One region of the Ammoniphilus soli genome, then DNA from elsewhere that is predicted to be linked to it. Evidence: riboswitches for the same ligand, from Rfam matches in the RefSeq annotation. Region 1 holds a riboswitch; each other region holds the start of a gene.
The links. Region 1 has a riboswitch for cyclic di-GMP ahead of ABLT31_RS21425 (EAL domain-containing protein). Riboswitches for the same ligand answer to the same signal wherever they lie in the genome.

Region 1 (7,552 bases):
AAACGCCTACCCACTATCCTACGATCACGCCAAAGAAAGGGATTACCCTATATAAAAATGGGGAGATCGTGAAACAACCAACGGTGATCTCGGAAAAAGACCAGTTTAAGGTTGATCTAAACGATGAACTAAAGGAAACAACCTGGTCCATCGAATTGGACGATAGGAAGATGATCGCCACCCTTCATATCCAGCCGGGGTACAAGCGGACCCGTACCCTAGTGGATCAAGAGCCTAGTCCGCATATCAAGCTGGAATTCGCCGAAGAGGAGGAGATCATCAATCACCTCCAAATCGCTTCGGTCGTCCAGAGAATGCAGGAGTTGGGGATCCAAACTGGGATACGAGAGATAGAAGTCTTTAAAGCTTGTGAAGCCCGGGTGTCTGGTGTATTCGAGATTGCCAGAGGGATTGAGCCTGAGCAGGGTCAAGACGGTTGGCTGGAATTGAAGGTAAACACCGAACTATTGAAAAACGAACCAAAGGAATTGGAAAATGGGAGGGTGGATTTTCGGGAGATCCAAACGATTCCCAGTGTGGATGCAGGCCAGGTGATTGTGATCGTTCACCCCCCTGCCGCAGGAAAGCCAGGGATGACGGTTACGGGGGAGATGATTCCGCCACCCCTGCCGAAGGAACTGAATGTTCAGGCAAGAAAAGGAGCGGACTTGATCGAAGACGGGACGAAAATTGTGGCCGTGGATTCGGGAAGGCCGCACATTGAGTACCAGGGGAATGTAGCCAGGGTTTCCGTCGTGCCCCGATTATATCACGCTGCCCATGTCGATTTGGCTTCGGGAAATCTGCATTTTTCGGGAGATATCGAGGTTCAAGGAAATGCGGAAGAGGGAATGACCGTCGAAGCCCTGGGGGATGTCCTCATACATGGTTTGAGCAATCGAGCGATCATTACAGCCGGAAATCGCATCGTGATCCGGGGAAGTGTGATTAATAGCTCTCTTGCCGCGGGAAAAAGCAACCTTCTGCTGGAGGATATGGGCCAATTGCTCGGAAAGATAGCGGACCAATTAGAGGGGCTTGCTTTGGCCATTCAGGAGCTTTATTTAAGTGCCGCTTTTAAAACGTCGGACTTTGCCCGGATGGGACTAAGCTCGTTGATTCGTATTTTACTAGAGCGAAAATTCAGTGAGGTTCCGAAGCTGGTTAAAGAATTGTCTGACTTGACGGCGAAAGCAGATAAAGAACAAAGGCTGGACCAGGGATTTAAGGAAGTCGTGATCAAGCTATCCAATGGATTCCTGAAGTTTCTGCCCACACAATTTCGTGTCCAAAAAGATCTTTCCGCTTTAATCCAACAGGTAAAAGCACTCGATGAATGGAGCCGCACCCCTTCAGAATCCGATGCCAGCATCATTATTCCTTATGCGCTAAACAGTGAAATCTATTGCAGCGGCGATGTATACGTTATCGATCAAGGGTGCATCCATTCGAAAATCCATTCGGGAGGCAGACTGCAAGTAAGCGGCATGGTACGCGGGGGACAGGTTTATGCTGCGTTGGGGGCCGATATTGGGGAAGCGGGAACCCCCGGCGGAAGACCAACAAGGATTCATGTGCCTTTTGGACAGACGATACGCATAAAGTACGTGATGGAAGGAACCTATCTCCAAATCGGAAATCAAACGCATCAATTTCTGACAGCAGACAACGATGTCTTTGCACGGATCGATCGAGAAGGGAATTGGCTTTTTCATTAGGATGGGGGAGAAAATGGTATGTTTGAGTGGCAAATAATGCTCAAGGAAGACAAGGCCATTGTTTTATTTAAAGGGGACATTGATATTGAAATGACAGGAGTGCTGGAGGAAGAAATGATGCCGGCTTTTTATCGTTTTGATCGTGCCTGTCACCGCCCGAATATTGTCGAAAAAACACAGGGTATTATTTAGCAGCTTTAAAACTGTTTCCCTTCATTGAACCGAGGGTCCATCCACTATATACTTAAATAAAAAATAGGTTGTTGATAAAGGCAAACGTACCAAAAGGTGGGGACGCAAAGCTATGGGTCTAAGGTCATTTCATGAACTACGACTGCCAGGCCGCCGAATAGTGAAGACGGAGGGCTATTCATATTTGAATAGCCCTTTAGTAGGATAGCGTCCGTTTTTTGCCCGCCTATTTTAGATATAGTAGATGAGATTCAAAGGAGTGGAGAAGGTTAACATGGACAGCGGGGAAAAAATCAATATTTTATTAGTGGACGATCGACCGGAAAATCTTTTAGCTCTGGAAGCAATTATTGAGAGAGAAGATTACAACTTAATCAAGGCTTTATCAGGCGAAGAAGCACTCAAATCTCTGCTGAAATATGATTTCGCTGCCATCTTACTAGACGTACAAATGCCTGGAATAGATGGCTTTGGAACCGCCAAGATCATTAAGGCTCGCGAAAAAACAAGAAATACTCCGATTCTTTTTATCACCGCGAATAACATGGATTCGGAGCATATATTTACCGGTTATTCGATTGGGGCTATAGACTATATCCTGAAGCCTTTTGATCCCATTATTTTAAAGGCGAAAGTCGAAGGGTTTGTAGAAATTTATAAAATGAATCAAAAGCTGTCCAAGCAAGCCGATATTCTGGCTGAAAAGACAACAGAACTGAAGAAAGCCTATTCGGAGTTGGCTGCCGTTACGGACAAGCTACGCGTATCTGAGGCTTTAGCCAATGTCATTAGCGAAACATCCATTGACTCGATGATGATACTGGATGAAGAGGGTTTGATTCTTAAAGTAAACCCTGCTGTGGAAAAAATGTTTGGTTATGAGGAGTCAGCGATTCTTGGCCAATACATAACTTCATTATTGCGGAGTGAAGCATCACAGAAATATATCCGAGATGCATTTCAAGCGATAAATAATTTAGAAAATATATTGGGTTATGATAATTCCAGAGAAATTGAAGCTACTCGAGCAGATGGCACTTCATTTCTGGCTGAAATCCAATTCGGAAAACGATACGTCCAGGGGAAATGCATCGTGGCTTGTACCGTACGGGACGTGACGAAAAAGAAGCAATATGAGGAAATGATTACCCATATGGCCTATCATGACGGCTTGACCGATCTGCCGAATCGAAGGCTTTTTAACGATGAGCTGAGTCAAAGGCTGCACCAAGCCAAGCAAAAGAACCAGCCCTTAGCGATGATGTATTTGGATATGGACCGTTTCAAATATATCAATGACTCCCTTGGACATATCACTGGGGATAAAATGCTTCAGGAAATTGCTGTCAGGCTGGCATCCTGTATGCGTGAAGGGGATTTGGTTGCAAGGGTAGGCGGAGATGAGTTCAATGTAATTTTGCCGGATACCGATCGGGAGAACGCGCTCGAAATCGCAGAGCATGTATTGGACGCTTTTAAAAGGCCATTTTACATCGATGCTTATGAATTATATGTAACAACAAGTATTGGAATCAGTGTGTTCCCATACGATGGCGAGGATGCCCCTGTGCTAACGAAGAACGCGGATGCGGCCTTATATCGTGCAAAAGAACAAGGGAAAAATCAATATAACGTGTACCATTCCGGGATGAATATCCAATCTTATAGAACTTTTATTATGCAGAATGAATTGCGGAAAGCGATCGAACGGGAGGAGTTTGTGCTCGTTTATCAACCGCGGGTCGAGATGGATTCAGGCCAGATCCGAAGTGCTGAGGCGCTATTGCGCTGGAACCATCCGAGCTGGGGAATGGTATTGCCGTCAGAATTCATTCCTTTAGCTGAGGAAACCGGACAGATTGTGGAAATTGGCGAGTGGGTGCTCAAGGAGGTTTGCCAACAAATCAGGGAGTGGCAAAAAGCCGGGCTGTCTCCCGTTCGCATAGCCGTGAATGTTTCGGCGCAGCAGTTTTTACAGAAAGGCTTGAGTGACAGCATTCATGGGATTCTCCTTGAAACTGGATTGAGCCCCGAGTTGCTGGAGGTAGAAATTACGGAATCCGTCATTATGGGAAATGAAGAGACCATTACTCGAACCCTCAATCAATTAAAAGCGATGGGGATCTGCATAAGCATAGATGATTTTGGGACGGGCTACTCTTCCCTGAATTATCTAAGACGTTTTCCTGTCCATGCGTTAAAGATCGATCAGTCCTTCGTTCGGGACATCTCCAATATACAGGGAGATAGCACCGCGCTGGTATCTACTATGATTTCACTAGCACACAGCTTAAAGATGTCCGTGATCGCGGAAGGAGTGGAAACAGAGGAACAGCTGAATATGTTGAGAAAGTATAATTGCCAGGAATTTCAAGGTTACCTTTTTAGCCCTCCCGTTTCGTCCAAGGAGTTCGAAGACTTCTTATCAAAAAGTCAGGAAGTTTCTTTTGAAAATATAGCTGAAAAACGAGAAGGGACAATGGATGGGGGTTACGCCCATGTTCCTAAAGATCAAGCCAATATGGATAAAGAAATCCTGGATCTTGCCTTGAAGCACACCAAAGAATTATATTCGATTTCTTCGAGGGAAATGGATGTATTTGAGTTAATCGTAAAAGGGTTAAGCAATAAAGAGATTTCGGATCAATTGTTTATCAGTGAACATACGGTGAAGAATCATATTACGCGTATCTTTCAAAAACTGACAGTGAATGATCGCCTGCAGGCGATGGCCAAGGTCTATCAAACCTGTATTGAAGAAGGAAAAGCTTCCTTCAGTAAAAAATAGCAGAGCAAGGAGCTCCCGTTATGAAAATTAAAACCAAATTATTGTTAGGGCTGAGTGCCTTGCCTATTCTTATTTTCCTTTTCATAGGAATGGGCTGGTTCCAGCTTTCCAGTCTCCATAAAATGAGTGACTCATTGATTGCCGACAACGAAGCTTCCTTTTTAGCGAATCAAATTCACATCAAGGTGAAAAATCAGGCCATTCATTTAAGAAATATCGTCGTTCTCAATAATCCACCCTCCATCCAAAGGGAATTATCTGCTTTGCAAAAGGAAAGTGATGCTGCTGAACAAGACATTGCTTTACTTGAATCGCAAGTAAAATCAACCGAACAAAAAAAGAGAGTAGAAGATCTAAAGCAAACCAACGAACAATTCAATGCCTATAAAGAGAATGTGATTAGCCTCGTTTCTGAGGGGAAAAGGGAAGAAGCCCTCCAGTTGATTAATAGCAATGCCTCTGCCATTCATGATGAGTTTTTACAAGTGATTTCCAACATGACGGATGCTTTTGAAACGAATATGAGAGCTTCCCTGAGCAATATATCCACTGACTTCCAACGGCAAATTCTCATCAGCAGCTTTATTTCTTTGATCGGAATCATCATTGCCTTAGGCTTTGTGTTTCGCAGCGTCTGGACGATCGCCACTCGGCTGAATCGCGTTTCGGGTGTGATGACGAATGTCGCCCATGGAAAGGCGGACCTTAAAACAAGAGTGGAGGTCCAATCCCATGATGAGATCGATGACGTTGCCCACTCGTTTAATCTGATGGCGGAGTCATTAGAGGAGCAGGCAAGAAAGGAACAGAATCAGAATTGGATCCATTCCAATATGGCCGATATGACAACGAGCCTAAGCGGTACGCATGATTTGGAAACTTTGTCCCGGACCTTCCTGTCCAAAGCAGCCCCCTTGCTGGAGTCATGTCAGGCCGTATTTTATGTGAAAGACGAGGTGTGCGGGGAAAAGCCCGTCTTTAAGCTGCTTGCCTCCTATGCCTTCAAGGAAAGGAAGCACGCTTCGAATACGTTTGGCTTGGGGGAAGGCCTTGTCGGCCAAGCTGCGCTTGAAAAAACCCCCATTATCCTTACGGAGGTTCCAGCGGATTTTATTCGCATCAAATCGGGGCTTGGGGAAGGTCAGCCTCTGAATATTTATGTATTGCCCATCCTTTATAAGGACGATGTCAAGGGAGTGCTAGAGATCGCTTCATTTAAACCGTTCACTTTGACTCAGCAAACCTTTTTGGAGAAATTGGTCAGTAACCTAGGGATTATAGTGGACAGTGTCATGGGAAGAATTCAATTAGCTAAATTATTGGAAGAATCCCAGGCCTTAACCGAGGAAGTCCAGGCTCAGTCGGAAGAACTGCAATCGCAGCAAGAGGAGCTTCGCGCCACGAATGAAGAGTTGGAGGCGCAGACCCAAGCGCTTCGCCAGTCCGAAGAGAAGCTTCAGGCCCAGCAAGAAGAGCTGGAGCAAACCAATGCGGAGTTGGAGGAAAAAGCCAAAAGCTTGGAGGAGCGGAATAAGAAAATTGAATTGACCAATAGGGAAATGGAAAAAGCTCGCGCTGAGCTGGAAGAAAAAGCAAGACAGCTGGCTTTGAGCTCCAAATACAAATCGGAGTTCTTAGCCAATATGTCCCACGAGCTTCGAACCCCATTAAATAGCTTGCTTATTCTATCGAAATTGCTATCGGATAACCACGGCGGAAATCTTACGGAAAAACAAATGGAATACTCAAGAACAATCTATTCTTCCGGCAGTGAATTGTTGACGTTAATCAACGACATTTTGGATTTGGCTAAAATTGAGTCCGGAAAAATGGACGTTCATCCGAAAAACGTTCGAGTGAAAGATCTGACAGAGTTTGTGGAAATGAGATTTAGGCCGATCGCCAACGAGAAGAATTTAGATTTCCGTATTGTATTAAAGGACGGTCTTCCGGAATTTTTCTGCAGTGATGAACAAAAGCTGCAGCAGGTCTTGAACAATCTCTTATCGAATGCCTTTAAGTTTACCGATCAAGGCGGAGTCAGCTTAACCATCGACAGGATATCGAAGCCTGATCAGCCATCAACCTTTTCTTTCTCCATTGCAGATACGGGAATTGGCATTCCTGTGGAGAAGCAGGAGCTAATTTTCCACGCCTTTCAACAAGCGGATGGGACAACGAGCCGCAAGTATGGGGGAACGGGCTTAGGCTTATCCATCAGTCGGGAAATGGCGGCTCTCCTGGGGGGAAATATTGCGGTAGAAAGTGAAGAGGGCAAGGGCAGTACCTTTACTTTTTATGTCGGTGAATACCAGGGAACGGAAAAAGAACAGGACGAGTTTGAACGTACCATGGAAGAAGTCGCTGTAGCGACAGAAGCTCAAGTGGACCAACCGAAGGCTGTTGTACCCGTTGAGTTGAAGCCTGTGCAGCCTAGCAGCCGCATCAAGAGACTTCTGATTGTCGATGATGACGTAAGGCAACGCAATAGTTTAATGGAACTCATGGGAGACAAGGACGTGATCATTAAAGCCGTGTCTTCAGGCACGGAGGCCATCGAGGAATTGAAGGTTGACCCATTTGATTACGTCATTCTTGATTTAGGATTATCCGATACAACAGGCTTCGATTTGCTGGAAAAAATCAAGAAAAATGTAGACTACCAGGATTTAAAAGTCTTTATTTACACGGGGCGCGACTTAACCTCGAAAGAAGAAATGTATCTCAAAAAGTATGCCTATACCATTATCATCAAGGATGAACATTCCCCGCAACGGTTAATGGATGAACTGGAATTCTATTTACATTCAAATGTTGAACAAACGCAAGCGAATGAACAAGCAGATGACAGTGC
Region 2 (7,552 bases), on a different contig from region 1:
ACTATATTCTTCAAGTGGCTTCTGGTGAGCGGCAAACCAAAAACGAATTCTACGGATTTAGAGAGATAAGCATCTTTAAAGAGGGAGTAATCCTTTAAAAGTTCCAATTAGGGAGAGGGAGAGAGTTTCTATGAAAAGTATCGTTTGTGAACAGCCTAATCAATTCAAAATGGTAGAGGTTGACCATCCATCTGTACAGCAGGGAGAGGCCCTGGTGCGGATTCGCAGAATTGGGATTTGCGGAACCGATTTGCATGCTTATAAAGGGAATCAGCCTTTCTTTAGCTATCCAAGGGTACTGGGCCATGAGCTTTCCGGCGTGATTGAGTCCATTGGCGAGAACGCGCAAGGGTTGAAAGCGGGAGATCAGGTTGCGGTCATTCCTTACCTGAATTGTGGCGAATGCATTGCTTGCCGCAAGGGGAAGACCAATTGCTGTACCAGCATTAAGGTGCTAGGCGTTCATGCCGATGGCGGAATGCGCGAATATCTTAACGTTCCTGCCAGTCACTTGATCCGAACAGGGGGACTCACTCTCGATCAATCGGCTATCTTGGAGCCTTTAAGCATTGGCGCCCATGCCGTTCGACGCGCAGGCTCTCTTCAAGGCGAATTCGTCCTTGTGATTGGGGCGGGACCGATTGGGTTAGGCGTAATGGCTTTTGCCAAGCAAGAGGGGGCGAAGGTCATTGCGATGGATGTGAATGAAGAGCGTCTTGCTTATTGCCGAAAGTGGGCAGACGTGGATTATACCGTAAATGCCCTGCAAGACCCGATGAACGCTTTGTCTGATATTACCAATGGAGATTTCCCTACTGTTGTTTTCGATGCCACGGGGAATGCAAGATCCATGTCCGACTCGTTTAACTATGCGGCCCATGGGGGAAAATTGATCTATGTCGGGCTAGTGAAATCGGATATTACGTTCTCGGATCCCGATTTCCATAAAAAAGAGCTGACTCTTATGGGGAGCCGCAATGCGACCCGAGAGGATTTTGATTATGTGATCAAAGCCGTTAAGAGCGGAGGGGTGGACATTGAATCGTACATTTCCCACCGCTGCAGCTTTGACGACATGATCCAGCAGTTCGAAGGCTGGCTGAAGCCCGAATCAAAAGTAATCAAGGCGATTGTTGAACTCTAGGTTACGCTAGGAGGAAGAGCAATGGATGTAGTGACGCTAGGAGAGACCATGGTTCTCTTTACGCCGGGAAACGTAGGCCCGCTTCGTTATGTGAACCAGTTCGAAAAAACGATTGGCGGGGCAGAATCGAATCTGGCGATTGCCTTAGCCAGGTTAGGGCACCAGGTCGGCTGGTTCAGCCGTTTAGGCGAGGATGAATTCGGTCTATATGTTCGCAATTTTATACGCGGGGAAGGGGTCGATACTTCTCGTGTAATCTTTGATGAGACCCATCCCACCGCTGTGTTTTTCAAGGAACGGCAAATGGGGCAAGACCCAAAGATCTATTATTATCGTAAAGGATCATCCGCGAGCTTCATGACGCCTGAGGATCTGGATGCCGATTATATTGCCCAAGCTAAATTTCTCCACCTGACAGGCATTACGCCGGCCTTAAGCCTGACCTGCCAAGAAACCGTTTTTCGGGCCATTGAGCTGGCGAAGGATCGCGGAGTGACCGTCGTCTTTGATCCGAATATCCGCTTAAGGCTGTGGTCCAAGGAGGAAGCAGGAAGCGTGCTTCGCCGGATTGCCAGCCAGTGTGATATCGTGCTTCCGGGGCTTGATGAGGGAGAAATCATGACAGGGGAACGTACGCCTGAAGGCATTTCCAGCCGTCTCCTGGAGAACGGGGCCAAAGTGGTCGTGATTAAGCTTGGAGAAAAAGGCGCTTTCTATGCTACACCTGAGCAGCAGGAGTATGTGGAAGGATATCGTGTCGAGCAGATCGTGGATACGGTAGGGGCTGGCGACGGATTTGCCGCGGGATTCCTGTCTGGTCAGATCCGAGGTTGGAGCTACCGGGATTCGGTTCAGTTCGGAAACCGGATCGGTGCGTACGCGTTAACGGTGGCAGGGGATGTAGAAGGCTATCCGTTCTGGAATCAGGTCGACCCTGCACGCAAGGGGAATGAAGTGAAGAGATAGAGAACTAGAAGTGGGAGAAGGAGCAAAGTCATGTTGCCGAAAATCAAATTGTTGCAAAGTCTAGTAGAAAGCGGCGTCATCGCCGTGATTCGCAAAGTGCCGGAAGATCAATTGGAAAAAGTAGCGGAAAGCCTGATCGAGGGGGGAGTCACATCCCTTGAAGTTACCGTCGATGCCCCCGGAGCTTTCCAATCGATCCGCCAGCTATCGAAAGCTTTTGAGGGAAGAGCGATTGTCGGGGCAGGAACCGTCATCGATGAGGTATCGGCGAGGTTAGCGATTGAACACGGAGCGGAGTTCGTTTTTAGTCCCAGCCTTCACCAGAATGTGATTCAGACCACTTTGCGGTACGGAAAAGTCGCTGTACCGGGTGTCATGACGCCAACCGAGATGATTCAAGCGATGGAGTGGGGAGCGGATATGGTCAAGATCTTCCCTGCCACGGGATTGGGAGTCAAATACATCAAAGATGTAAAAGGCCCGCTTTCGCATATTCCGATCATCCCAACCGGTGGAGTGAATTTAGAAAACGTAGCTTCTTTCATTGAAGCTGGTGTGGCTGCCGTAGGAGTGGGCGGAAACCTAGTCGATATGAATGCGATCAAAGAACAGGATTTTGCCCGGATTACGGAAAAAGCAAAGCAGTATGTTCAAGCTATACAAGAAGCACGCAGTAATAAGTTATAAGAAAAAGTCTGGTCTCGTCCTTAACTGGATGCTGACCAGGCTTTTTTTCAAACCTCCGATCCAATTGTGATAAGATATACGATCTTATCACAATTGAGGTTGATCTATAGGTGTCCATATCTCAACGATATACATGCTCTCGGGTTAAAGCCATATCATTGTTTAAGCCTTTGGAAAATAAGATCTGATGAATATTCAGCCCGCTTACCCGAAAAGACGAGGCGCAGGAGCGTAGGTAAAGCCGCCACATCCGCACGAATTTTTCCCCGTACATTTCTTGGACTTTTTCAACATGTTTTTCGAAGCGTTCGGACCAGTGGTCCAAGGTTTTGGCGTAATGGAGCCGTAAGCTTTCGATATCACTCACGTGAAAATCATAATCGGGCAGCAGGTTGACGATTTCCCTCAAGGAGGGGATGTAGCCTCCAGGAAAGATGTATTTCGTAATCCATGGATTGGTCGCTTCTTCCCTAGGGGAAGTAATGGTATGCAGCAGCATAAGGCCCTTGTCGTTTAAGACGGATTCCACGGATCTCATAAATAGAGGGAATTGCGCTTGACCTACATGCTCGAACATTCCGACACTGGCGATCTTGTTGAAACGGAGCCCCGTGTGAGGAAGATCTCGGTAATCCATCAGCTTGACTTCTACTGATCCCTCTAACCCAAGCTCCTGAATGCGCTCCTTCGTTTTCTTGAACTGCTCCTCACTTAGCGTAATCCCCATGGATTGAACGCCGTACTGCTGGGCTGCGCGCACAATCAGCCAGCCCCAGCCGCTACCGATATCCAATAGCTTCTCTCCGGGCTTGAGCTGCAGCTTTTTCAATACGTGGTCAATCTTTTGGAGCTGCGCCTGCTCTAGAGAATCGTCCTCGTTCTTAAAATACGCGCAGGAATAGCTCATGGTGGAGTCCAGCCAAAGGGAATAAAATTCATTCCCCAAGTCGTAGTGGTATTGGATATTTTCCTTTTGCACCTTCTTGGATGCCATCTTCGTAAGGGGAGCTAGGAGTTTGGGGACAAAGGACGCCCTATTGCGGCTCAGCAGCCTTAATACTTCATCCATATCTCCGGTAAGCTCCAGCTTTCCATCCATATAGGCCTCACCGAACGCTAAAGACGGATTGCTCATGATCTCTGGGAAAGGAAGTTTTTCGCGGAAGTGAATCTCAAAACAAGGGGTCTCTTCGCCATAGCGATCGACCTTTCCATCCCAATAGCGGACTTGGAATGGAGCACTGCTCATGCGGCTAAAAAACTGCTGAAACATATGCTTTTGCAATGTGATCAGTCCACCCTTCTTGTCTGGTCTTGAACAATCACGGGAACAGCACCATCTTTTATAGAATGTATATTCTATCTAATATCCTCCTGCTACATAGAGAAAGGAGCGAAGCGAACAAGGGCATTAAACATTTCGTCCGACAGGACAAATGGAATGGAGAACCTTGACTGTCCAGGTGTTTCCAGCTTTTGTTGAAACCATCGCTTGAAAACAAGGAATCGCCGATAATCGTTGGCGGTACGGATATCAAACTGGGCTTCTTCCAGCAGGTGCACAGCCGCAAACAGGTTATACAGGTGATCGGCTAGATGCTTCGAGCAAGCTTGCTGGGTAGAGGGATCTGCGACCAAAAGCCGCTTGAATTCTTCTTCTAATAGGCTAATTTCGGCCAGAAGACTCTCCCGCCACGGTGTGAGAGGATCCGTTTGGATTTGCTGCAAGGTATTTCGAAGGTCTTGAGTATAAGGGCCCAATCCATCTTTTTGTAGAATTTTTAAGATTTCAAGGCATTGGATATTGGCTGTGCCTTCCCAGATCGGGTTGACGACCGCATCCCTCAGCAAGCGAGCTGTGACATATTCCTCGATATAGCCGTTCCCGCCGTGAAGCTCCAGTGCGGCTTTGGCGGCTGATACCCCCAATTCACTTGCACGATACTTCCCCAGGGACAGGAGAAGACGAAGCAGCGTATGGCGGTCTTTGGTCGCTCGCTGAAAGGTATGGACCTCATCGAAGGCCATGATAGTTTGAGCAAGAAGGGCCCAGCCTGCTTCAATTTCGGTGATAAGATCAGCCATCGTTTCCCTTACGAGGGGAAACTGGAGAACCGATTGCTCAAAAGCTTGCCGATTCGCCGAATAGATGGCCGCTTCCCAAAACGCCCGCCGGGCAATAGCCAATCCGCCTAAGGCGGTTCCTAATCGTGAGACATTGAGGGCTTCAGCCATGTATTTAAAGCCGTGCTCTTCTTTTCCGATCAGGTAGCCCACAGCTTCCTGCAGGATTAATTCGCCGCTGGGCACCGCCCTCACGCCGAGTTTATCCTTCAGCCGCCGAATGGAAATGCGGTTGGGAGTTCCGTCAGGCAGGCTACGGGGGATAAGGAAGAGCCCTAACCCTTTTGTCCCTGGTCGATTGTTGCAGCGCGCCAGTGCCAAGCTGATTTCGGCATCGCAGTTGCTGGCAAACCATTTTTCTCCGCTCAACAAATAATGATCCCCATGTTTTACAGCTATGGTTTTCGTCGCGCCGACATCCGAGCCTCCTTGGATTTCTGTCAAGAAAGTTCCGCCTTGGATGAGCTGTTGAGGATCCATACTGCCGAGACGTAGCAGGTAATCCTGCTTTTGCTGCATGGAGCCGAATTTCTCAAGCACAAAGGCCACCGATTGCGTCAAAATAACGGGGCAGGTAAACCCCGTCTCTGCCTGAGATAACAAGTAAAACAAAACGGAATTGGTCATGAAGGAAAGAGGCTCCGGAACCTGCTGATTATAACGGAGAGCCACTACTCCTGTTCCGTATCCCTCGCGAATCGTCTGCAAATAGCCCTCGTTATACCAGATGCTGTTGATTTCTTCTCCTTTTCGGTTATAGCGGATTAGCTTTGGGGCTCCCTCACGATCGGTATAGGCGGCCCTCCGATCCATAGGTCCCGCAGCCCAAGCCCCGGCCTTTTGAAAAAACGGCTCCGCGAAACGAAAAGACGCATCGGACAAATACCTTTTCGCATACCGAACGAGAAGGGGATCCTCTCGATACCAATGAACATCATTTCCGGACTCCCATTTCTCATACTGGATCATGAACATTCCCCCGCGAAGCCAGATTAATATATCCTATGTTAGGAAGGGGAGGTGCATGATCGAAGCATCAGGCCGTTTTCTATCCTTCTGGTCATTCTTCAACAATAATTTAAATTTTTTTTGAGTTATGACATGCTTTGACATACTTTTTAATAGTATCTAGTTATAATAACTATATATTTGAATAATATGAATTATATGAATCTAGGTAAAGGGCAAACCTATCGAAAGGTGGGGACGCAAAGCCACGGGTCTAAAACAGGGATGTCATGACGGCTGGGTTGCCTGAGGAGCAATACATATCTCAGGTGTGGGGGGAATCTATGGTGGATAGGAAGGATATGAATCAAGAGAAGGAATTAGATTCAGAGTGGGTTGATTTGATCATGGAAGCACGTGAACTGGGAATGACGCCTGAAGAAATTCGTCTGTTTTTGAATCAAACAGCTGAAAGTATAGCATAAGCAGCGCCGAGACTAGGACAGTACCAAAGTACTGTTTTTCTTTTTGTCCCCTTTTTAAAATAGAATGAGTAGAGATCTCAATCAAGCTGTAGAGGGAATAGAAAACTAGGCGGTGTCACAGGTCTGAAAAAAGCCCACAATATCTATTATAGTTGATATAGGTGAGGGGTTAAACTGATCTTGGGAGCAATATAGCTTTGAAAAAGGGTTTGGCTAGGCGAAAGAAGTGGAATTTTAAGGCTAAATAGGTTCAGGCTGCTTTTTCTGAACATTTACAAAACTCAATTTTAGCCGTATTATAAAGATACACCTTAGAAACACACCTACCAAAACTACAGAAGAGGTGATGTACATAAAGAGTTGTAAAGTTAAACCACAGGAGGGATGCCATGCAGTAACCCCAGAAAATCGTGCATAGAATGGAAATCTACAATATCTTTTGAAAGGATCCCGGATTGGCAGCTTATATAAAACTTTCTGACCTAGTAAGTGATGGTGAACTTGGTATAGGGGGGGTGTGTAAGCAAAGCGCGTGATTTCTTCACATGTGGGATGAAAAGAGGAAAGGAGTTTTAATTGAATACAGAAGAATGGTCATAGCCCTCAGCTCTTTGGGAATAGGAGTTGGGGGCTATGTTTGTTTTTCTTCGCAAAAAGTTATCCATACCCCTGGTTGGATTCAATCGGTTATTGAGCCCATTAAACAGGCTGGAATCCAGACCGTATCGTTTGACGAAGAAGTGTTCGATCTAAAATGGAATACCGCTGCCATTGATCGCTATAAACTGTCTAACCAACGAATTTCCTATGTACAATTGGATGGAAAAATGCATTTCGAGTCTGCAGAAGATATCTTAGGGATAATTGAACTAAAAAAATAAAGAGGAACGGGGTGGAAAGACCCAAACTTTCATCCCTTATTTAGTTCTTTTGTAATATCTTAAAATTTTGACTATTTTTGTAAAGGTTACTAGCATTGGTTAAATATGGTATAATTTAGAAGTATGATTACATAATATTTATAGATTGGTTGGTGTTTCTATGAAAAAGTTAGCTTCAACATTAGTAGCTGGTAGTTTGCTTTTGACTACCGGACTGGCTTCCGCGCATGGTGGTGCTCCAGTGACAGGTGTACAAAGCTCTATTCAGAAGGCACACTCTCATGCGGGGCAGCCTGCCGCTCTCGTAAATGGAGTGG
Region 3 (7,552 bases), on a different contig from region 1:
TGCCTCTCCTTATCTCGATGGCTGACTTCATTGAGCCGTTCATATCTAGAGCCCTATAGATATGAATGGCGATGAAAATGGCATAGACAGCTTAGGGTTTGTGGTGAAACTATAGAAACATTGTCAGAAATAAAGAGGTCGCAATTATAGTTTTATATGTATTAGGGTTTCAGTTAAATCATGTTGTGGGTGTTTGTTAGAGCGGGGAACTATGATGCATTACGCAAATTTTGATAGGTTTGTTCTAGTGAGATGGAACTGCTTTGTACAAGAAATTCTGTCATGGTCTCTTGTAGGGGTTCCTTCCTATGACGATCAATAAAGTGAAACCAGGCTACATAACGAGTTAGATATTTTCCAGCAATCCAGTTGAAACGAAGAATCCAGGAACCGAAGCGGTAACTTTGTTCTTGGGAGACAAGCCAAGTAGGTGGGTAGAAGCCGACAGGTACATATTTCTGGTTTGAATAAGGGATCTTGTTAGAAGTTAGTTTAAGCATGGCATGAATTAATTTATGCCGCCAATAGAATAAAGTAACGTAAGAAATTCCAACACTGATTGAAGCCAGTCGAAGAGACTCCCCACGAACCATACTTTCAAGGAATTTCACCCATTTGTCAGGAAAGTGAGTACGGTGAAGGGGGGTATTAGTGTATTCATTAAATGTCCGTTCACAGGATTTGCATTTATACCGTTGTCGGCCGCGATACTGGCCATGACCGATGACCCAATGGCTTTGGCAATGAGGGCATGTGGAAGGGCGGTTTTGTTTTTTAGAGGATAAGAGGCTTTGCAGAATCTTATTTATGGTGGGTTGATCTTTGAAACGTTTGAGATCATCTTGAAGTGATTTCTTCTTACGTAATGGTGAAATCTTTAACAATAGAGCTCACTCCTCTTTTAGGAACGTTTGTTCCTATTTTACTACGAATTCTATTTAAAGTCCACCCACAATGCTGTTTAACTGAAAGGTTGCTACAAACGAATTGGCTTCAACTGTTAAGCTATATAAAGCTTTCATTATCCAGAGTCCTGCGGATTATCAAGGACACTAAAATAGGTAAGATCTGTATGCTTGCATAGACTAGCTTTGAAGTGATCTAAGCATGAAAAAGCCCTGCCTAAATTGGCAGGGCTCTTTGATTTTCTAGAGCAAGTGGCTAGTCTTTTATCTTGTTTTTCTCTATTATCTTCTGTTTCAAGAACTTACGAAACTCTTCCTTGCTTTTTCCTGAGTCCATCGCTTCTTTTACTAGCCTATACGTCTCATCGTCGATACGGTGGTTACCAAGCATGTAATAGGCTCCTTTGTTATTGTTTTTTACCATAAGTTAACAATAATAGAAATATGCCTTACTTAGCCAGTGAAGATTGTCCTAAAAAATTCCTGATTTCCTCAATTGAGATTCCTAATGCCCTTGCCTCAAGAATTAGATTTAGCCATTCCGGATCTAAGAAGTCTTGCTCCGTCCCCACAGTGTCCCACCCCTGCCCCGTTCTTATTGGTACCAGAATTCAATAAAAGCTATAAGTGCATTTTACCAATAAGTGAATATCGAAGTGTGTCATAACATGGAGTTTAACAAAATTTAAGGTAAATTATTCTGAAAATTTCTATGAAAGCAAACGAAAGGTGTATATTTTTGGGGAAGTTTAAGAGCTAGATCGAAAACATCTTATTTCGATGATAAACCACCTTATGGTGAATGATTAGTTTTTGTTCGTTATCAGTACAATCTTTTAACATCTGTTCATTTAAACAATACCAAAAGCAGTGCCAATTGTATTTCCATCTTTGAAATAAATTCACGATTTACCCCCTGATCATGATCACATAAAACGACGGAGGGAAGGGTCATCTACTTTCGTTTTCGATAGCTGGCTGGCATATCAGATAATCCGATGAAGCCCCTTTAGCTTTGCGTCAGCTCTTTTCAGAGGTTTTGCCATTATCGTACGATTTATGTGATTTGTCGAATATAGTCATATTTTAAAGTTTACAGAAATACGTCAGGAGAGAATATCGCGCTTTATACCCTTATTTCTATTTATGAGTGGGAAAATAGAACTATTTTGGAAGAAATAAAAGCTGAACTTTCCTTTTTAAAGGAATTCGGCTTTAGTCTAACTATATCATTTCGGCATTTACATCCAACCAAAGCTCAATTTCTTCTTTTAACAGGAATAGGAGCTTTCCGCCAATTAATTTTACTTGGTACAAATCGGGGGAGACGACTGTGCGCACATAACCAATTGCACCGTAAGATGGGTGGTTCTCATTGTTCACTTTTACAATGTTTCCCTTGGTCAATACCTCGTGCGAGTTCATCAGATTCCTCCTCCATTAGTCAGTAGCCAGATTGCTTACCTTCATTATAGAAAGGGAAGGTTTGGAGTTGTTGAAGTTTGGTACATTTTTTTACATAGAAAACACCTCTTCGGGAGATGTTTATCTTTTGTGTAAGAAAATCTACATCCCGCTGATTGCCTTCTTTATCTTAATGGAACCTCAGCCTACCAGCCGATAGTTGCACCGCCTGTGAAAACGAATGTAACCCGTCCTGCATAATGGCAGGGAAATTATCGATGCATAATGAAAAGACCTCCCTCCAGTCTATAAGACAGGATAGGGAGGTCTTCTTATTTTTTGCTAAACCGCTGCAGACTGCCTTCCGCTCTTATTTTCTTTCCTTGTATTGCCACTTAAAAGTCGATTGACTATCAAGGCTAGGAAATAAGAGAAAATGAGGGTTATGACAAAAATAGCCCCTAAATAGAGCAAGTAAAACCATTTGCTTTGAATCAGCAAGTCGGTATAACCGTATCTATATAAAAAATATTTATTGGCGAAATTAATAAAGGCGGAATGGCTTAGAAAGATATAAAAGGTCATTCCTTTCTGGAACCGAAGATGAACCTTATGAATAACTTGGGTAAGCAGGACCCAAGCTGTAACGAGCAATGTGATAGAAGAAAACACAAAAGAAAGATGATTCGCTACAAAAAGTTGTTCAGAGAAGACAAAGTATATCCAACTACCTATAAAAAGAAGGGTCAAGAGCGACAATAACTTTTTATTTCTCCTTAATTGCGTAATAATTTGAGTGCGGTACCAATAAAGTAGATGCCCCGTGTATATTGTAAAAATCCAGGTGGGCAAAAAATGGCGGACATTCAAATCAATCCAGCCGGAATACCCTCGAATGAAGAGAAACTGAAATACAACAAAGACAGGAATAAACAGATAGATCGTTTTTTTCGTTATTAGATTTCGAAACAAGTAGGCAAACACATAATATTGAAAGAGCATAAAGACAAAGTAAAGGTGTCTTCCCGTATTGCCGAGAAGAATATTTTCAAAATGATGCTGAAAATGGGGCCATGCTCCATGAAGAACCTTGTGGTACACGACTCCTGCCAGTAAAAAGGGAATCAGGATATAATATAGCTTTCCTTTAAAGTAAGGCGCTGCTTTGGCTTTCTTGCCATGAAGGCTGTGCGCCGTAAAAAAGCCGGTAATGATGGCCAAAAGTACGGTACCGTATCGGGCCGTTTGGTTCAGGGCGCTTTCCCAGAGAGTGGGTGGTGTTAGATGGGTCAGGCTTGCTGTATAATGTCCCACGTAAACCAGAAACGATGCAACCAACTGGAGGATAAAGAGACAAGCAAAGATCTCTTTATCATTCAATTTGTTCATGGATCTCTCCTTTGTTATAGCTATAGTATTTTGAATTCTATTATAGCTAAATCTATTGGTTTTGTGAAATGAGGATGATATATTTGTTTAGCAATAAAGAACACCGCACCCTGATGAATGGAGAGTGCGGTGTTCATTTATGCTTGTTCCAAATCAGAAGTAATTCCAACATGTGCAGATATACCGCCATCAATGGTATAGGATGCTCCATTAATATACCCGCCATGCTCTCCAGCTAGATGTGCAACTAGAGCTGCAATTTCAATAGGATGGGCAACTCGCTTTACAGGAGATTTTTCCATGACTCTTTGATAATAGTCTGATATATCTTCAGGGCGAATCCCCATTTGGGTATCCACGTAACCAGGACAAATAGCATTGCAAGTAATGCCAAATCGTCCCCATTCGGCTGCTATCGTTTTTGTGTAGCCTATCATACCATGTTTACTTGCAACATATGTCGATGAATGGGCAGATCCTAATAGCCCCTGAATAGAAGCAATATTAATGATTCTTCCGTAACCAGCTTCCTTCATTTTGGGAAGGAGGTTACGGGTGAATAGAAAAACGCTCTTCAAATTGGTATTAATTATCCAATCCCATTCTTCATCAGAAACCTGGTCTACACGATGGAAGGGACCGCCGACCCCCGCATTATTGACTAGAATTAATGGAGTACCCCATTTCCTTTCTACGACGGTGATAGCCTCTTCAACATCATCTCTTTTCCCAACGTCACACGATATGGCGAGGGCCAGCCCTCCTTCCCTCTCAATTTGTTGGGCAACCTTTAGTGCGCTTTGCTCATCTCTATCAAGAACAGCAACCGCTATGTTTTGCTTGGCAAATAATTTTGCAGTTTCTGCTCCGATTCCTCGACCTGCTCCTGTAATAATAGCTGCTTTTTTCATGGATTTCTCCCTTTTATAAGATCCCTTTTGGCGGAAGTATTTTGACTTCATCAATTCTCACATGAAGAGGACGTTTTGCGATATCCAGTATAGTTTCTGCAATATCTTCCGGTGTCAGCATATCCTCCTTCTGAAAACCTGGTCTGTCTTTGGTCATATCGGTATAAACTGCACCAGGACTGACAATAGATACGCGTATATTATAACGCTTCCCTTCTTCATTTAGTATTTGTGAGAAGCCATGAACACCGAATTTAGAGGCTCCATATGCCCCGTTTTCTGGAATAGGGAGGTAACCGGATACCGAACAGAGATTGATAACTCTGCCTCCTCCCTGAACTTTCATATAACGAAAGGCCTCTTTAGAGCACAAAAATACGCCGCTAAGATTCGTCTGAATGACTTGATTCCACTCCTCCAGAGAGGTATCTAAGACAGTTTTGAAAATACCGGTTCCGGCATTGTTAACTAAAACATCAATCCGTTGATGGAGGGAGAATACATGCTGGAAAACACTTTTCACCTGTTCTTCACTGGTGACATCAAGTTGAACCTCCCGGATTTCTCCTGGTTTTACTGGCTCGGTTGAAAGCTCGCTGTTATTTGTTTGTCGTGATGTTATCCAAACCGAAGCCCCTTCTAAAGCTAGAAATTCAGCCATTGTTTTTCCTAGGCCTCTTTTTCCTCCGGTTATCAAGACAACTTTTCCACTCATATTTCTACGCAATTTTCCACCTCACCAAAATTAGGTCTGATAATAGGAAGCGGCGCTTTCCTGCAGCCCTTTAAAGTTTTTCTCAAAATCCCCCACTGATAAGGGTTTACTAATTAAATAGCCCTGTATTTCATTGCATCCATGTTGCTGTAAAAAAAAGAAATGTTCCTCTTTCTCAACGCCCTCTGCAACTACGTTAAGGTTAAGATGGTGCGCCATTGCAATAATGGCCGTCACAATAGTTTTACTGTCAGAATCGTTAGATATATCTTTGATAAATGAGCGATCTACTTTAAGTGTATCAATTGGAAATTTTTTGAGATAACTTAATGATGAATAGCCAGTTCCAAAATCGTCAATCGAAAGGCGAATACCTAAGGACTTAAGGGAGTTTAATTTTTCAATAACAAAATCGGCATGGCTCATAGCGACAGTTTCAGTAATTTCAAGCTCGAGATACTGAGGTTCAAGTCCTGTTTTTTCTAATGCGCCTACAATTACGTCAACTAAATCCTGTTTCTGAAATTGACGGGCTGATAAATTAACAGCTACACTCATTAGAGGATAGCCCTGATTTTGCCAAAGCTTGTTTTGTTGACATGCTGTTCGCAATGCCCACTCTCCAATTGAAGTAATCAAGCCGGTTTCTTCGGCAAGTGGTATGAACTCTGCAGGGGATACCAAGCCATATTTGGAATGAAACCAGCGAAGCAGAGCCTCTACCCCTGTGATCCGACCTGTTCCCAAATCTATTTTTGGCTGGTAATAAAGCTGCAGTTCATTTTTCTCCAACGCCTTGCGCAAATCTCGTTCAAGTATGGTCCGCTTTAAAAGAATTTGATCCATATCTGAATTAGAGAATTGATACGTATTTTTCCCTTTTTCTTTAGCCCTGTACATTGATATGTCTGCATTTTTGATGAGGGTTTCTGCATTTTCTCCGTCAAATGGGTACATGCTGATACCAATGCTTGTTGAAATGTAGAGCTCTTGTCCATCTAAATGGAAGGGCTGAGTAAGCAGGGCGAGGACTTGCTTAGCTACGATTTCAGCTTCTTTTTTATTGGTATCGGTTAGGATTATGGTGAATTCATCACCGCCAATCCTGTAAACTTTCCCAAGATCATTTTGCATCCGATCAGCAACCGCAACGAGGAGTTGGTCACCCATAGTATGGCCAAAAACATCGTTGATTGATTTAAAACGGTCTAAATCAAGGAACATCAAGGCGACCGTATTTTTCTTTTGTGAGGCTTGTTCTATACTATCTTTCAAATTCGCAGAAAAAGACCGTCGGTTTGGAAGATTGGTTAAGGAATCATGATCTGCTTGAAAACGAATTTGATTCGTATAGCTTTCTAGGTTCTGTGACATTGTGTTAATACCTTCGCTTAACAAGCCTAATTCGTCTTTACGTTGATACTTAACCCGGACACTGAAATTGCCCTTAGATATTTCCTCAACTTTTGTTAGAATATACTGAACTGGCTTTACTAAGTAGTTGGCAAGAAGATAGCTAACAACAAATACAATTAACAAGATAATAAAGGATATAATCAAATTATTGTAAAGCTGTTCGTTTAAAACATCTTGAATGAGTTTATAATCATTAACAAGGCTAATGACATATGGTTTTTCTTCTAGAACTGGGTAAAAACTCTTGATTACCTTTTTTCCATTAATTTCAGCTGCAAAGCTTTGTTGTTTTCCCGTTTTTACTGCCTCTTGAACCTTTAAAATATCGGTTGATTCCATTTTATAGGTGTAATCACCAAAAAGAATGGGGCGATCTTCTATTCGGACATAAGAGACTCCATTAACATTTGTGACAATTGGATCTTGACCAAAGGCTTTTGGGTTAAAACCTGTAATTTCTAGGGTTATATCATTGTTCTTTAATGTTTTGTCTAAGAAAGACTTAATTCCAGTAATCTCTTCGAACTGATGGATCTGATTATCACGGACGTAAGGATCGATAATATAGTCTGTTGTACCATCGTAAAAATAGCCCCATTTATCGTAATGATTTGGATCTGAGCTGGAAACGTCAATAGGACCGGCCCAATAATGAGGGAGTTTTTGTCCTTGAGGAATAGTCACGGGCTCTCCGCTTAACAATTGTTTGAATGCATCAAACCAGTAGCCCCATTCTTTCGATCCAAGACCAATTTCCTTTTCGTCTGAGGATTTGGTCATTACAATATCATCGCCAATTTCCTGAAATAGCG
Region 4 (7,552 bases), on a different contig from region 1:
CCGTGGAATCCCCGACCTTCAGCCTGACTTGCGTGCCGAATGCTAGGTTCGTCGTATATTCTACACCCAGCGGAACCGCTCCCTTACCGGAGGTTAGCGGATTTAACTCGGCCGCAGCCCGAGCGGCTACACTGGCAGAATGAAACCCGATGGCTTTAGCAAAGAAGAACTCTTGGTCTTCCGTTGCCCTAGCCTCCATCCTGGTATTGGAAAGATTAAAATTTGTCTGTAATTTCGATGGGTCCAATCCATTAACTTCAGCCGTATAGGCGGCCTCTTCCCTCGCTTCATCGGGAAAGGACGGAAGCTCCTGAATCCCGGCCAGCACAGCTGCGTCGAGACTTCGCTGGAGACTCGCCTTTTTCTGATATAACAGTCCCCCATCGATGGCCAATGCCACAAAACCCAACAGCAGGGTCATGATGATCGCTAAAAAAGCAGCAACGGCTCCTGTTTCGTCTTTAAGCCACTTCACCTTATTCCATCCTCATCGTTGTTTTCTTTGAAAAAGAGTACGGATTGGGCAGGAAGGGAGTTAATAAAGGCGTCGTCAATGGAATCGAGTATGCCAGATCCACGGTGACATAGGTCCCCCGCCTGCGCTCAGTCTTGGTTGGGGTAATCGACACCGTGAGATTCGTACTCCCTAAAGAACCCGACGCCTGAGAAATCACATCCTGGATTTGCTGGTCCGTACCGCCTACACTGGCTGCCCTTGCCCCTTCTCTTCCCGCATGATCTAGGGTTAATTGCGCATGAAAGATCCTCGCGAAATCGATTAAGCCAAATACCAGCAGCAGTAACAAGGTAACACATAGCGCCATTTCCACCGTGGCTTGACCCTTTTCATCACGCATCAAAAACCCCACCCAGATAATAAGCAAGAAACACCCCCGCAGCAATCGCTACACCGTAAGGCAAGGTATAGCCCTTTTCCTTTGCCGACGGATGGATCGGTTGAATCTTTCCTTTATCAACGGTCAAAAACAGGAAAAATCGAAAGAGAAGATACTTTAATTCTTTTCGTACAATAAGAACTACTAAGGCCATCACCCCGCCGGCCATCGCCATGAAAAGAAAAGAACTAAACACAAAGCCTGCCCCTTTCATCGCACCCACTGCCGCCAGAAGCTTCACATCTCCCGCTCCCATTCCTCCGAGAACAAAGGGAATCAGCAGAAGGCCTAAACCGAGCAGGAATCCCTGCCCACTGAATAGAAGACCACTCCATCCATCTATGACTGAATGGTATATAAGACCAATAACAATGGTCGGAAGTGTAATGATGTTTAGGATTTTCCGTTTAGATAGATCGGTTATAAATGAAATAATAAGTACGATCCATAGGATGTAATCTATCATGGTCGTTTCCCCTTTTATGAAGAAAGCCCCACTTTTCAAGGGGAAAAGGGAGCTTTATGTATGTTGAGATATTTTAATAGGACCCTAAAGGCTTTACTAATTCCAACTAATTTTAAGATGCTGGTGTTGTTACTGCTGTGTTGACTTTGTTAAATAAAGCTGTGATTTTTGTACCAAGCGGCCCCATAGCAACAATAGCCCCAACCACAATCAACCCCAAAATCAAACCGTACTCCACCATACCTTGTCCTTCTTCTTCACGTACCAAACGCTTTACAAAATTCATCATCACAATTCCCACCTTTAACAGTTTTTTTGAAATAAAAAAATACTATCCCGAAGAATAGCATCTACTGTAGGTAGGCATATGTCTTCGGCAGCTGGCTGGCATAATCATAGAATTGATATTAGCCCCTGTAGCTTTGCGTCCTTAGATTTCCCTAAGTTTGCCTTTTCGATTGTTTATAGCTATATATTAGTGGGAAATAGGTAACTTTCATATGAAACAATATTCCTATTTTTTCTACCCAATTTTATATTAAGCAACAGGAATCAACTCCTATTGACAAAAGTTTTTATTGATTTTTGTAATAATATGTATAATTTTCGATTATTTTGTTTCTCAAATAACAAACCCTATTAACCTATTGCGAAAACCATCCATTCACCTTAAGGTAAAACTAAATCATTTTAGGAGGATCTCAGCAGTGGCTGTTCATAAATTTCGGTATGTAAAGATAGATAAGAAAGAAGAATCTTCAATTGATCTCCATCTTGCCTTTACGTTTTGGAGTCGGTTTTGGGGATTAATGGGGAAAAAGAATACCCATTTGGGCATGATTTTTAATAGAACTAACCAGGTTCATATGTTTTTTATGCGCTTTCCCATTGACGTTTATTACTTGGACAAGGAAGGGACCGTCATTCACATCGTCCGAAGCCTTAAACCGTGGAGAATCAGCCCTCGCATAAAAGAAGCCTACTTTATTATCGAGTTTCCGGCAGGATATGAGACCCAAATCAATTTAAGAGACAAGTTTCATTTGTAATAATCGATGTTTTCCAAACAAATCAAGCCTATGGCGGAACTCAGCCACCAGCCAATTCAGGAAGGCATGATGATCACTTAGTACTGTTTGCCTTAAATACCGAAAGTATCGACATTCCTGCCCCTTTTCTGGCGCTAGAGCAATTTGAAGCGGCCTTAAGCGGCAAGATCATTGGAAAATCGGAATGGGTCGGAGGCTTTACAAAAGAATAACTAGGGTGAATTAGATTACAAACGATCCAAAAAAGGCCTACTCTTATTTGAGTAAGGCCTTTTCCACTTCAAATATACGCCTGATCATAAGTAAGAAGAACATAATTCGAGCGGTGACAGGCATTTTTGTTGGATAAAATTTAGGTTTAAATTGTAGTATTTTTGCCCATTCCATTGAGTTCCGAATCCTATATAGTGATTACATCACAGGAGGTAATAAAATGGCCAACTCTCGCGGTTCAATAACCAAAATCACCAGTGACTGTAAATGGTCTTGCAGCAGATGTTATAAAAAGTGCAAAAATCACCGAAACCCACAGAGATGTCGTGATATATGCGACTGTAAAATAAGATGTTTCGATCAATGGGTCAACTCCAATGATTTTAATATTATGCTTCCCGCGTGCTGTGAAGATTGCGAACTAGGTTTTGATATTCCAACCAGAAATAAAAGAAAAAAGAAAAGTAAGCAAAGATAAAAAATGCAGCTATCCGCTTTATGTTATACCTTATTGACTTTGAAAAGATGGAGATATGTCTACAAAATCTAAAGTTTGCTTTAAAACTTTCATCGTACCCTCAATCGGTTTGGATGTAGACATCTCTGCCAGCCGCTTTTAACACGCTAATCGGATCGGAAGAACTTCCTGCAGACAAGAAGTTTTCGCGTATCCGTTCGACTGCCGGCTTTCCTTCCTCTAAAACTTGCTTGGCTAAAGCAGTAGAAGCAGCAAAACTAGTCGCTTACTGATAAACATAGAAATTGTATAGAAGTGCGGGATACGCGCCCTTCCAACGCAATTTCTTCGTCTGCTGCCATGAATTTCCCCTCGTATTTTTGGTTGTTTCGGAAGATCATCCTACAGCCCTTTCTTATGATTTTTTTCTTTTTAGAGCTTTTATACAAACGTTTATTATGTCTTTACCATAAATTAAAGTGTCCGTATTTATTTGGTTAAAAGGGGTTGTTTAAAAGTGCGTCTAATTATAGTCCTTTATATTTTGCTTGTTATTATTGCAAGGATATCAGAACAAGGAAACATAAGTTGGTTTTTTAGAAATTGCAGGTTGGTTCCCTGCCCAAATCCTCGTTTACCTCAGCATTGTATAGAATATGAAGAATGAATCCCACAAACTTGTTCCAAGTAATCCCTTTAAATATTATAATTTAGATTCTAAAGCTGAGGTTTGTTGCTTCCTACGGTTATTTTTTTGAATAAAGGGTTAGTTTTGGTTAAGATTTATTCCCCTCTTCCTCTATAAAAAAAAGATCCTGAAAGATATATCAGGACTTCAAAAAGGTTTGAATAATAGGGTTTCTATTCCTCGACTTCTAGATCACAAGTGCAGCTGGGGTTCCACTGCGCATCGACACCACTGGGTTATCACTATGAAGCCAGATATGCTTGTCAAAATGCGAAGGCTCTCCCAGGCCATGAGCTTCCATAAGTCCTTCAAATTCAAAACCAAATATTTTAGGCTTAGGACCTTTCCAATTAGGATCTAGCATTTCAGCCTCAGTATCTTTTCTACCGTGGATCTTTTTCCATTCTTCATATGAAACCATGTACTCTGCGCCTATAAGAACTAATTCACCGTTTGCGCTCCTTGTATAGAGAAGAAGCTCTGGTTGTTCTGGGATAAGAACGTCTTTATAGTTAAGATTTTTGCTATCCGGATGATTATTTACAAGATTAGGATTGAAATAATGAATACCCATTGTGCCTAATCCCAGACCGGCTAGCGGTGGTATATCGTCCGCATTTACACAATCCCCTACCGGTTCGTATCCAGCATCGATAGCATCTTGTACATCTTGGAATTTCTCAGTAACAGCCTTAACAGCATTGAGTTGATCAATCTGATGATTGTTCAGCTTCTTACCAGTCTGATCGGTTTCAAATGCGGCGGAAGCAACTCCCGTCATTAAAAGTGAGACGATCGCCATTGATGATAGTACTTTATGAAAACGAGTTCTTCTCAACACAGACTCGAATTATAGGTATTTTTGCACTGTTTTGGAATTTATTTCTTTAAACAAGGTTTATATTCAAACCAATTTGTGATGAGAGTATTGCTTCGTTAAAGAATCCCTACAGAAAAAGAAAAGATCCTGGGTGACAGGATCTTGATCATATTGTAATAAAAATTGTTCTAATGGTCTCTCCCGCCACGGTTTCTTCCGCGGTGATCACCATCCTCGTTCTCTTCACCATCATTTCCATGATCATCATTTAGATCGTGGGTTGAATCATGTTGATGGTTATCTTCCACCTTTGGATTGTCATCAGCTATAGGCAAATCAGTTGGTATAGTATTAACCGGAGACAGATCAGTTGGTGTTCCATCTGTTGTTGTAATTACTACTGCTCTTCTTTGACCGTCCCACTCAACAGTTGCACCTAATGCTTCCGCTAACGGCCTTGCTGGAATCATTGTTCTTCCGCTTATCACCTGTGGAGGAACGTCAGATTCGATTTCTTTTCCGTTTACAATCAATTTGATTTCGGATTGTGCAGCAAACCCAACTAAAGATCCTCCCATGAGCATACCCACAATAACTCCAATTGCGACTTTTTTCATAAACGATCACCCCATAATCTTAATATCATGGGTATATAGTTCTAGATTAACTCTAAGATTCCTTGTAATTCAAATAATTACTTTTTGACATGAATCGTCATATGCCTCGCTTAGGATAAATCCCTAAAACGAAAAAAGCTCCTGCAATAAATCAGAAGCTAATATTTTAGAAAATTATGTTTGGGCATTACATAGTACTACTCAGGACATGGTTGGACAAGGTCGCTTTTTGTTACGTCTAATACCCATAAGTTCTCACTCCTTTCTATTAATTTATACATAGAAAGGAGATGGAAATTGCAGTTAACCTATTTTAGAAAGCAAAGTGTTATTTGGTTAAAAAATAAAAACCCTAACCAAACGGTCAGGGTTCAGTTAGAGTTTCTACCATTCCTCATCATCCTCTTTAGGATCATATTTAACGTAGCCGATTTCTTCGGCATAACCCCATTGCCCAGGCTTTACTACATCATGAGACAAATCCCGCCCGTTTATAGAGCAATTGGTCAGGTTATTCAGGATTGATCCTAATATCATCTAATGTTTACTAAAACACTAGAAAACCTAACGAAATGATCGCACCGGATGCGAAAAGCAAAATGAGGCAGTAGCCCATGATGTCTCTTGCTCCAAGGCCGGCGATAGCTAAGGCTGGCAGGGCCCAGAATGGCTGGATCAGGTTCGTCCAAGCGTCACCCCACGCAATAGCCATGGAAGTCTTCGCGGCATCAACTCCCAGCTCAATTCCTGCCGGGAGCATAATCGGGGCTTGCACGGCCCACTGTCCGCCGCCGGATGGAACGAAGATATTGACTAGACCAGCACTCCAGAAAGAAAAGAGCGGGAACGTCGTCGGATTGGAAATGCTAACGAACCATTCAGAAATATGTCCAGCAAGGCCCGAAGAAACCATCATGCCCATGATTCCGGCATAGAAGGGGAACTGGATCACGATGCCCGTCGTCCCCTTTACCGCATCGGTCGCAGCTTCCAGGAAGCGGCGAGGCGTGCCATGCAGCAAAATGCCCAAGAACAAGAAGCACAAGTTAACGATGTCTAAATTTAATTTGAATCCGTTCTTCACAAAGTATCCGATGATGAACCAGAATCCGATCACCGAGATGGCCAGGGAAACAATCTTGCTCTTCTCCAGCTTATCGGCAGGAGTGTCGCAGGCTGCATCAGCCGTCGCCGCAGCAGCTTCCAGCTTGACATCATCCGCCGGCCGGTAAACAATCTCTTTTCCCGGTTCCGGATGCATGAGTCGGTTCAATACGGGAAGCGCAATCATTAAAGCGATTACAATCGCTAGGTTCATCGGCGAAAAGATCGTTTCGCTGGTCGGAATAACTCCGATCAGATCAGCCGCAAAGTGCTTATCGGTAGCAATTGTCAACGGAACCGATCCGGATAATCCCCCATGCCACACGATAAATCCGGAGTAAGCGCTCGCAATCAGCAGCCGGTAATCTACTTTATCTACTTTTCTCGCAATTTCCTTAGCCAGCAGGGCACCGATGACCAACCCAAAACCCCAATTGATCCAGGAAGCCAAAGCGGATACGAAAGAGGTCAGCATAATCGCAGCCCCTGGCGTATGCACGGTGGAGGCGACAGACGACAGAATCCGCTTGAAAACCGGCGTCTGGGCCAGGGTATAGCCCGTCACGAGCACTAGCAGCATTTGCATGGAGAAAGATAGAAGATTCCAAAAGCCCTCTCCCCAGAATTGAACCATCTGGGTGGGCGTGTTGCCTGCTGCCAGGCCAAATCCAAACACCGCGAGCGTAAGAATCACAGCAAACAAAAATGGATCCGGCAAGTATCGGCTGACCAGCTTCACACTGGCTGCCGTCATGATTCTAAACATATGACATCCCCCTCTATTAATTTCTCTACTTTCTGCAAACCTGAAGCGGAATCGAATGAGATCGCTTCAGCCTTTTGGCGAACTTCCTCGACGCTCACCCCGTAAGCGCCATCACAAATGGCCGCAACCGCTTCCAACCTACAATTCCCTCACTCCTTTTTGGTTTGCTCACAGAAGTATTAAAAATGATTACAAAAATACTTAATTGCAAAAGTTATGCCAAAAATAAAAAGAGGTTTATTGCTAAGGTAGATCCCTTGCAAATAAACCTCTCCAACTAGCGAATAGATCACAAAATGCAAATAACCCCTCATCAAGCGGGTAAAACATCTACACTTGATGTGTAATGTTTACACACTTATTCTTCCTCATCCAATCCATATTCCTGGCATTTATAGACGAAGGCTTTACGGGACATATCCAAAAGCCGTGCGGCCTGCGCTTTGTTTCCGGAAGTCCGGTTCAAGGCCCATTTC

Region 2: another riboswitch for cyclic di-GMP. It lies ahead of ABLT31_RS25965 (anti-repressor SinI family protein); the one in region 1 lies ahead of ABLT31_RS21425 (EAL domain-containing protein).
Region 3: another riboswitch for cyclic di-GMP. It lies ahead of ABLT31_RS26030 (anti-repressor SinI family protein); the one in region 1 lies ahead of ABLT31_RS21425 (EAL domain-containing protein).
Region 4: another riboswitch for cyclic di-GMP. It lies ahead of ABLT31_RS27950 (Flp family type IVb pilin); the one in region 1 lies ahead of ABLT31_RS21425 (EAL domain-containing protein).

Annotation. Positions count from the first base shown of each region.
Region 1 covers NZ_JBEGDL010000012.1:64,298-71,849, reverse strand. Annotated here, with positions in the region: gene ABLT31_RS21435 (flagellar assembly protein A) at 1-1,718, shown strand, start outside; gene ABLT31_RS21430 (hypothetical protein) at 1,737-1,910, shown strand; cyclic di-GMP riboswitch class I at 1,980-2,068, shown strand; gene ABLT31_RS21425 (EAL domain-containing protein) at 2,185-4,698, shown strand; gene ABLT31_RS21420 (response regulator) at 4,719-7,552, shown strand, end outside.
Region 2 covers NZ_JBEGDL010000018.1:73,061-80,612, forward strand. Annotated here, with positions in the region: gene ABLT31_RS25935 (UxaA family hydrolase) at 1-98, shown strand, start outside; gene ABLT31_RS25940 (zinc-binding alcohol dehydrogenase family protein) at 131-1,144, shown strand; gene ABLT31_RS25945 (sugar kinase) at 1,166-2,110, shown strand; gene ABLT31_RS25950 (bifunctional 4-hydroxy-2-oxoglutarate aldolase/2-dehydro-3-deoxy-phosphogluconate aldolase) at 2,141-2,797, shown strand; gene ABLT31_RS25955 (class I SAM-dependent methyltransferase) at 2,919-4,082, opposite strand; gene ABLT31_RS25960 (acyl-CoA dehydrogenase family protein) at 4,175-5,890, opposite strand; cyclic di-GMP riboswitch class I at 6,095-6,179, shown strand; gene ABLT31_RS25965 (anti-repressor SinI family protein) at 6,160-6,354, shown strand; gene ABLT31_RS25970 (hypothetical protein) at 6,900-7,235, shown strand; gene ABLT31_RS25975 (superoxide dismutase family protein) at 7,396-7,552, shown strand, end outside.
Region 3 covers NZ_JBEGDL010000018.1:87,757-95,308, forward strand. Annotated here, with positions in the region: gene ABLT31_RS26020 (IS1/IS1595 family N-terminal zinc-binding domain-containing protein) at 210-884, opposite strand; gene ABLT31_RS26025 (anti-repressor SinI family protein) at 1,162-1,296, opposite strand; gene ABLT31_RS26030 (anti-repressor SinI family protein) at 1,355-1,477, opposite strand; cyclic di-GMP riboswitch class I at 1,872-1,959, opposite strand; gene ABLT31_RS26035 (hypothetical protein) at 2,130-2,330, opposite strand; gene ABLT31_RS26040 (acyltransferase family protein) at 2,652-3,698, opposite strand; gene ABLT31_RS26045 (SDR family NAD(P)-dependent oxidoreductase) at 3,836-4,609, opposite strand; gene ABLT31_RS26050 (SDR family oxidoreductase) at 4,623-5,324, opposite strand; gene ABLT31_RS26055 (bifunctional diguanylate cyclase/phosphodiesterase) at 5,355-7,552, opposite strand, start outside.
Region 4 covers NZ_JBEGDL010000023.1:46,671-54,222, forward strand. Annotated here, with positions in the region: gene ABLT31_RS27935 (pilus assembly protein TadG-related protein) at 1-475, opposite strand, end outside; gene ABLT31_RS27940 (TadE/TadG family type IV pilus assembly protein) at 477-857, opposite strand; gene ABLT31_RS27945 (A24 family peptidase) at 850-1,362, opposite strand; gene ABLT31_RS27950 (Flp family type IVb pilin) at 1,475-1,651, opposite strand; cyclic di-GMP riboswitch class I at 1,735-1,823, opposite strand; gene ABLT31_RS27955 (DUF192 domain-containing protein) at 2,070-2,411, shown strand; gene ABLT31_RS27960 (YbhB/YbcL family Raf kinase inhibitor-like protein) at 2,414-2,623, shown strand; gene ABLT31_RS27965 (hypothetical protein) at 3,957-4,571, opposite strand; gene ABLT31_RS27970 (copper amine oxidase N-terminal domain-containing protein) at 4,778-5,206, opposite strand; gene ABLT31_RS27975 (hypothetical protein) at 5,591-5,743, opposite strand; gene ABLT31_RS27980 (short-chain fatty acid transporter) at 5,754-7,076, opposite strand; gene ABLT31_RS27985 (hypothetical protein) at 7,061-7,213, opposite strand; gene ABLT31_RS27990 (sigma-54-dependent transcriptional regulator) at 7,435-7,552, opposite strand, start outside.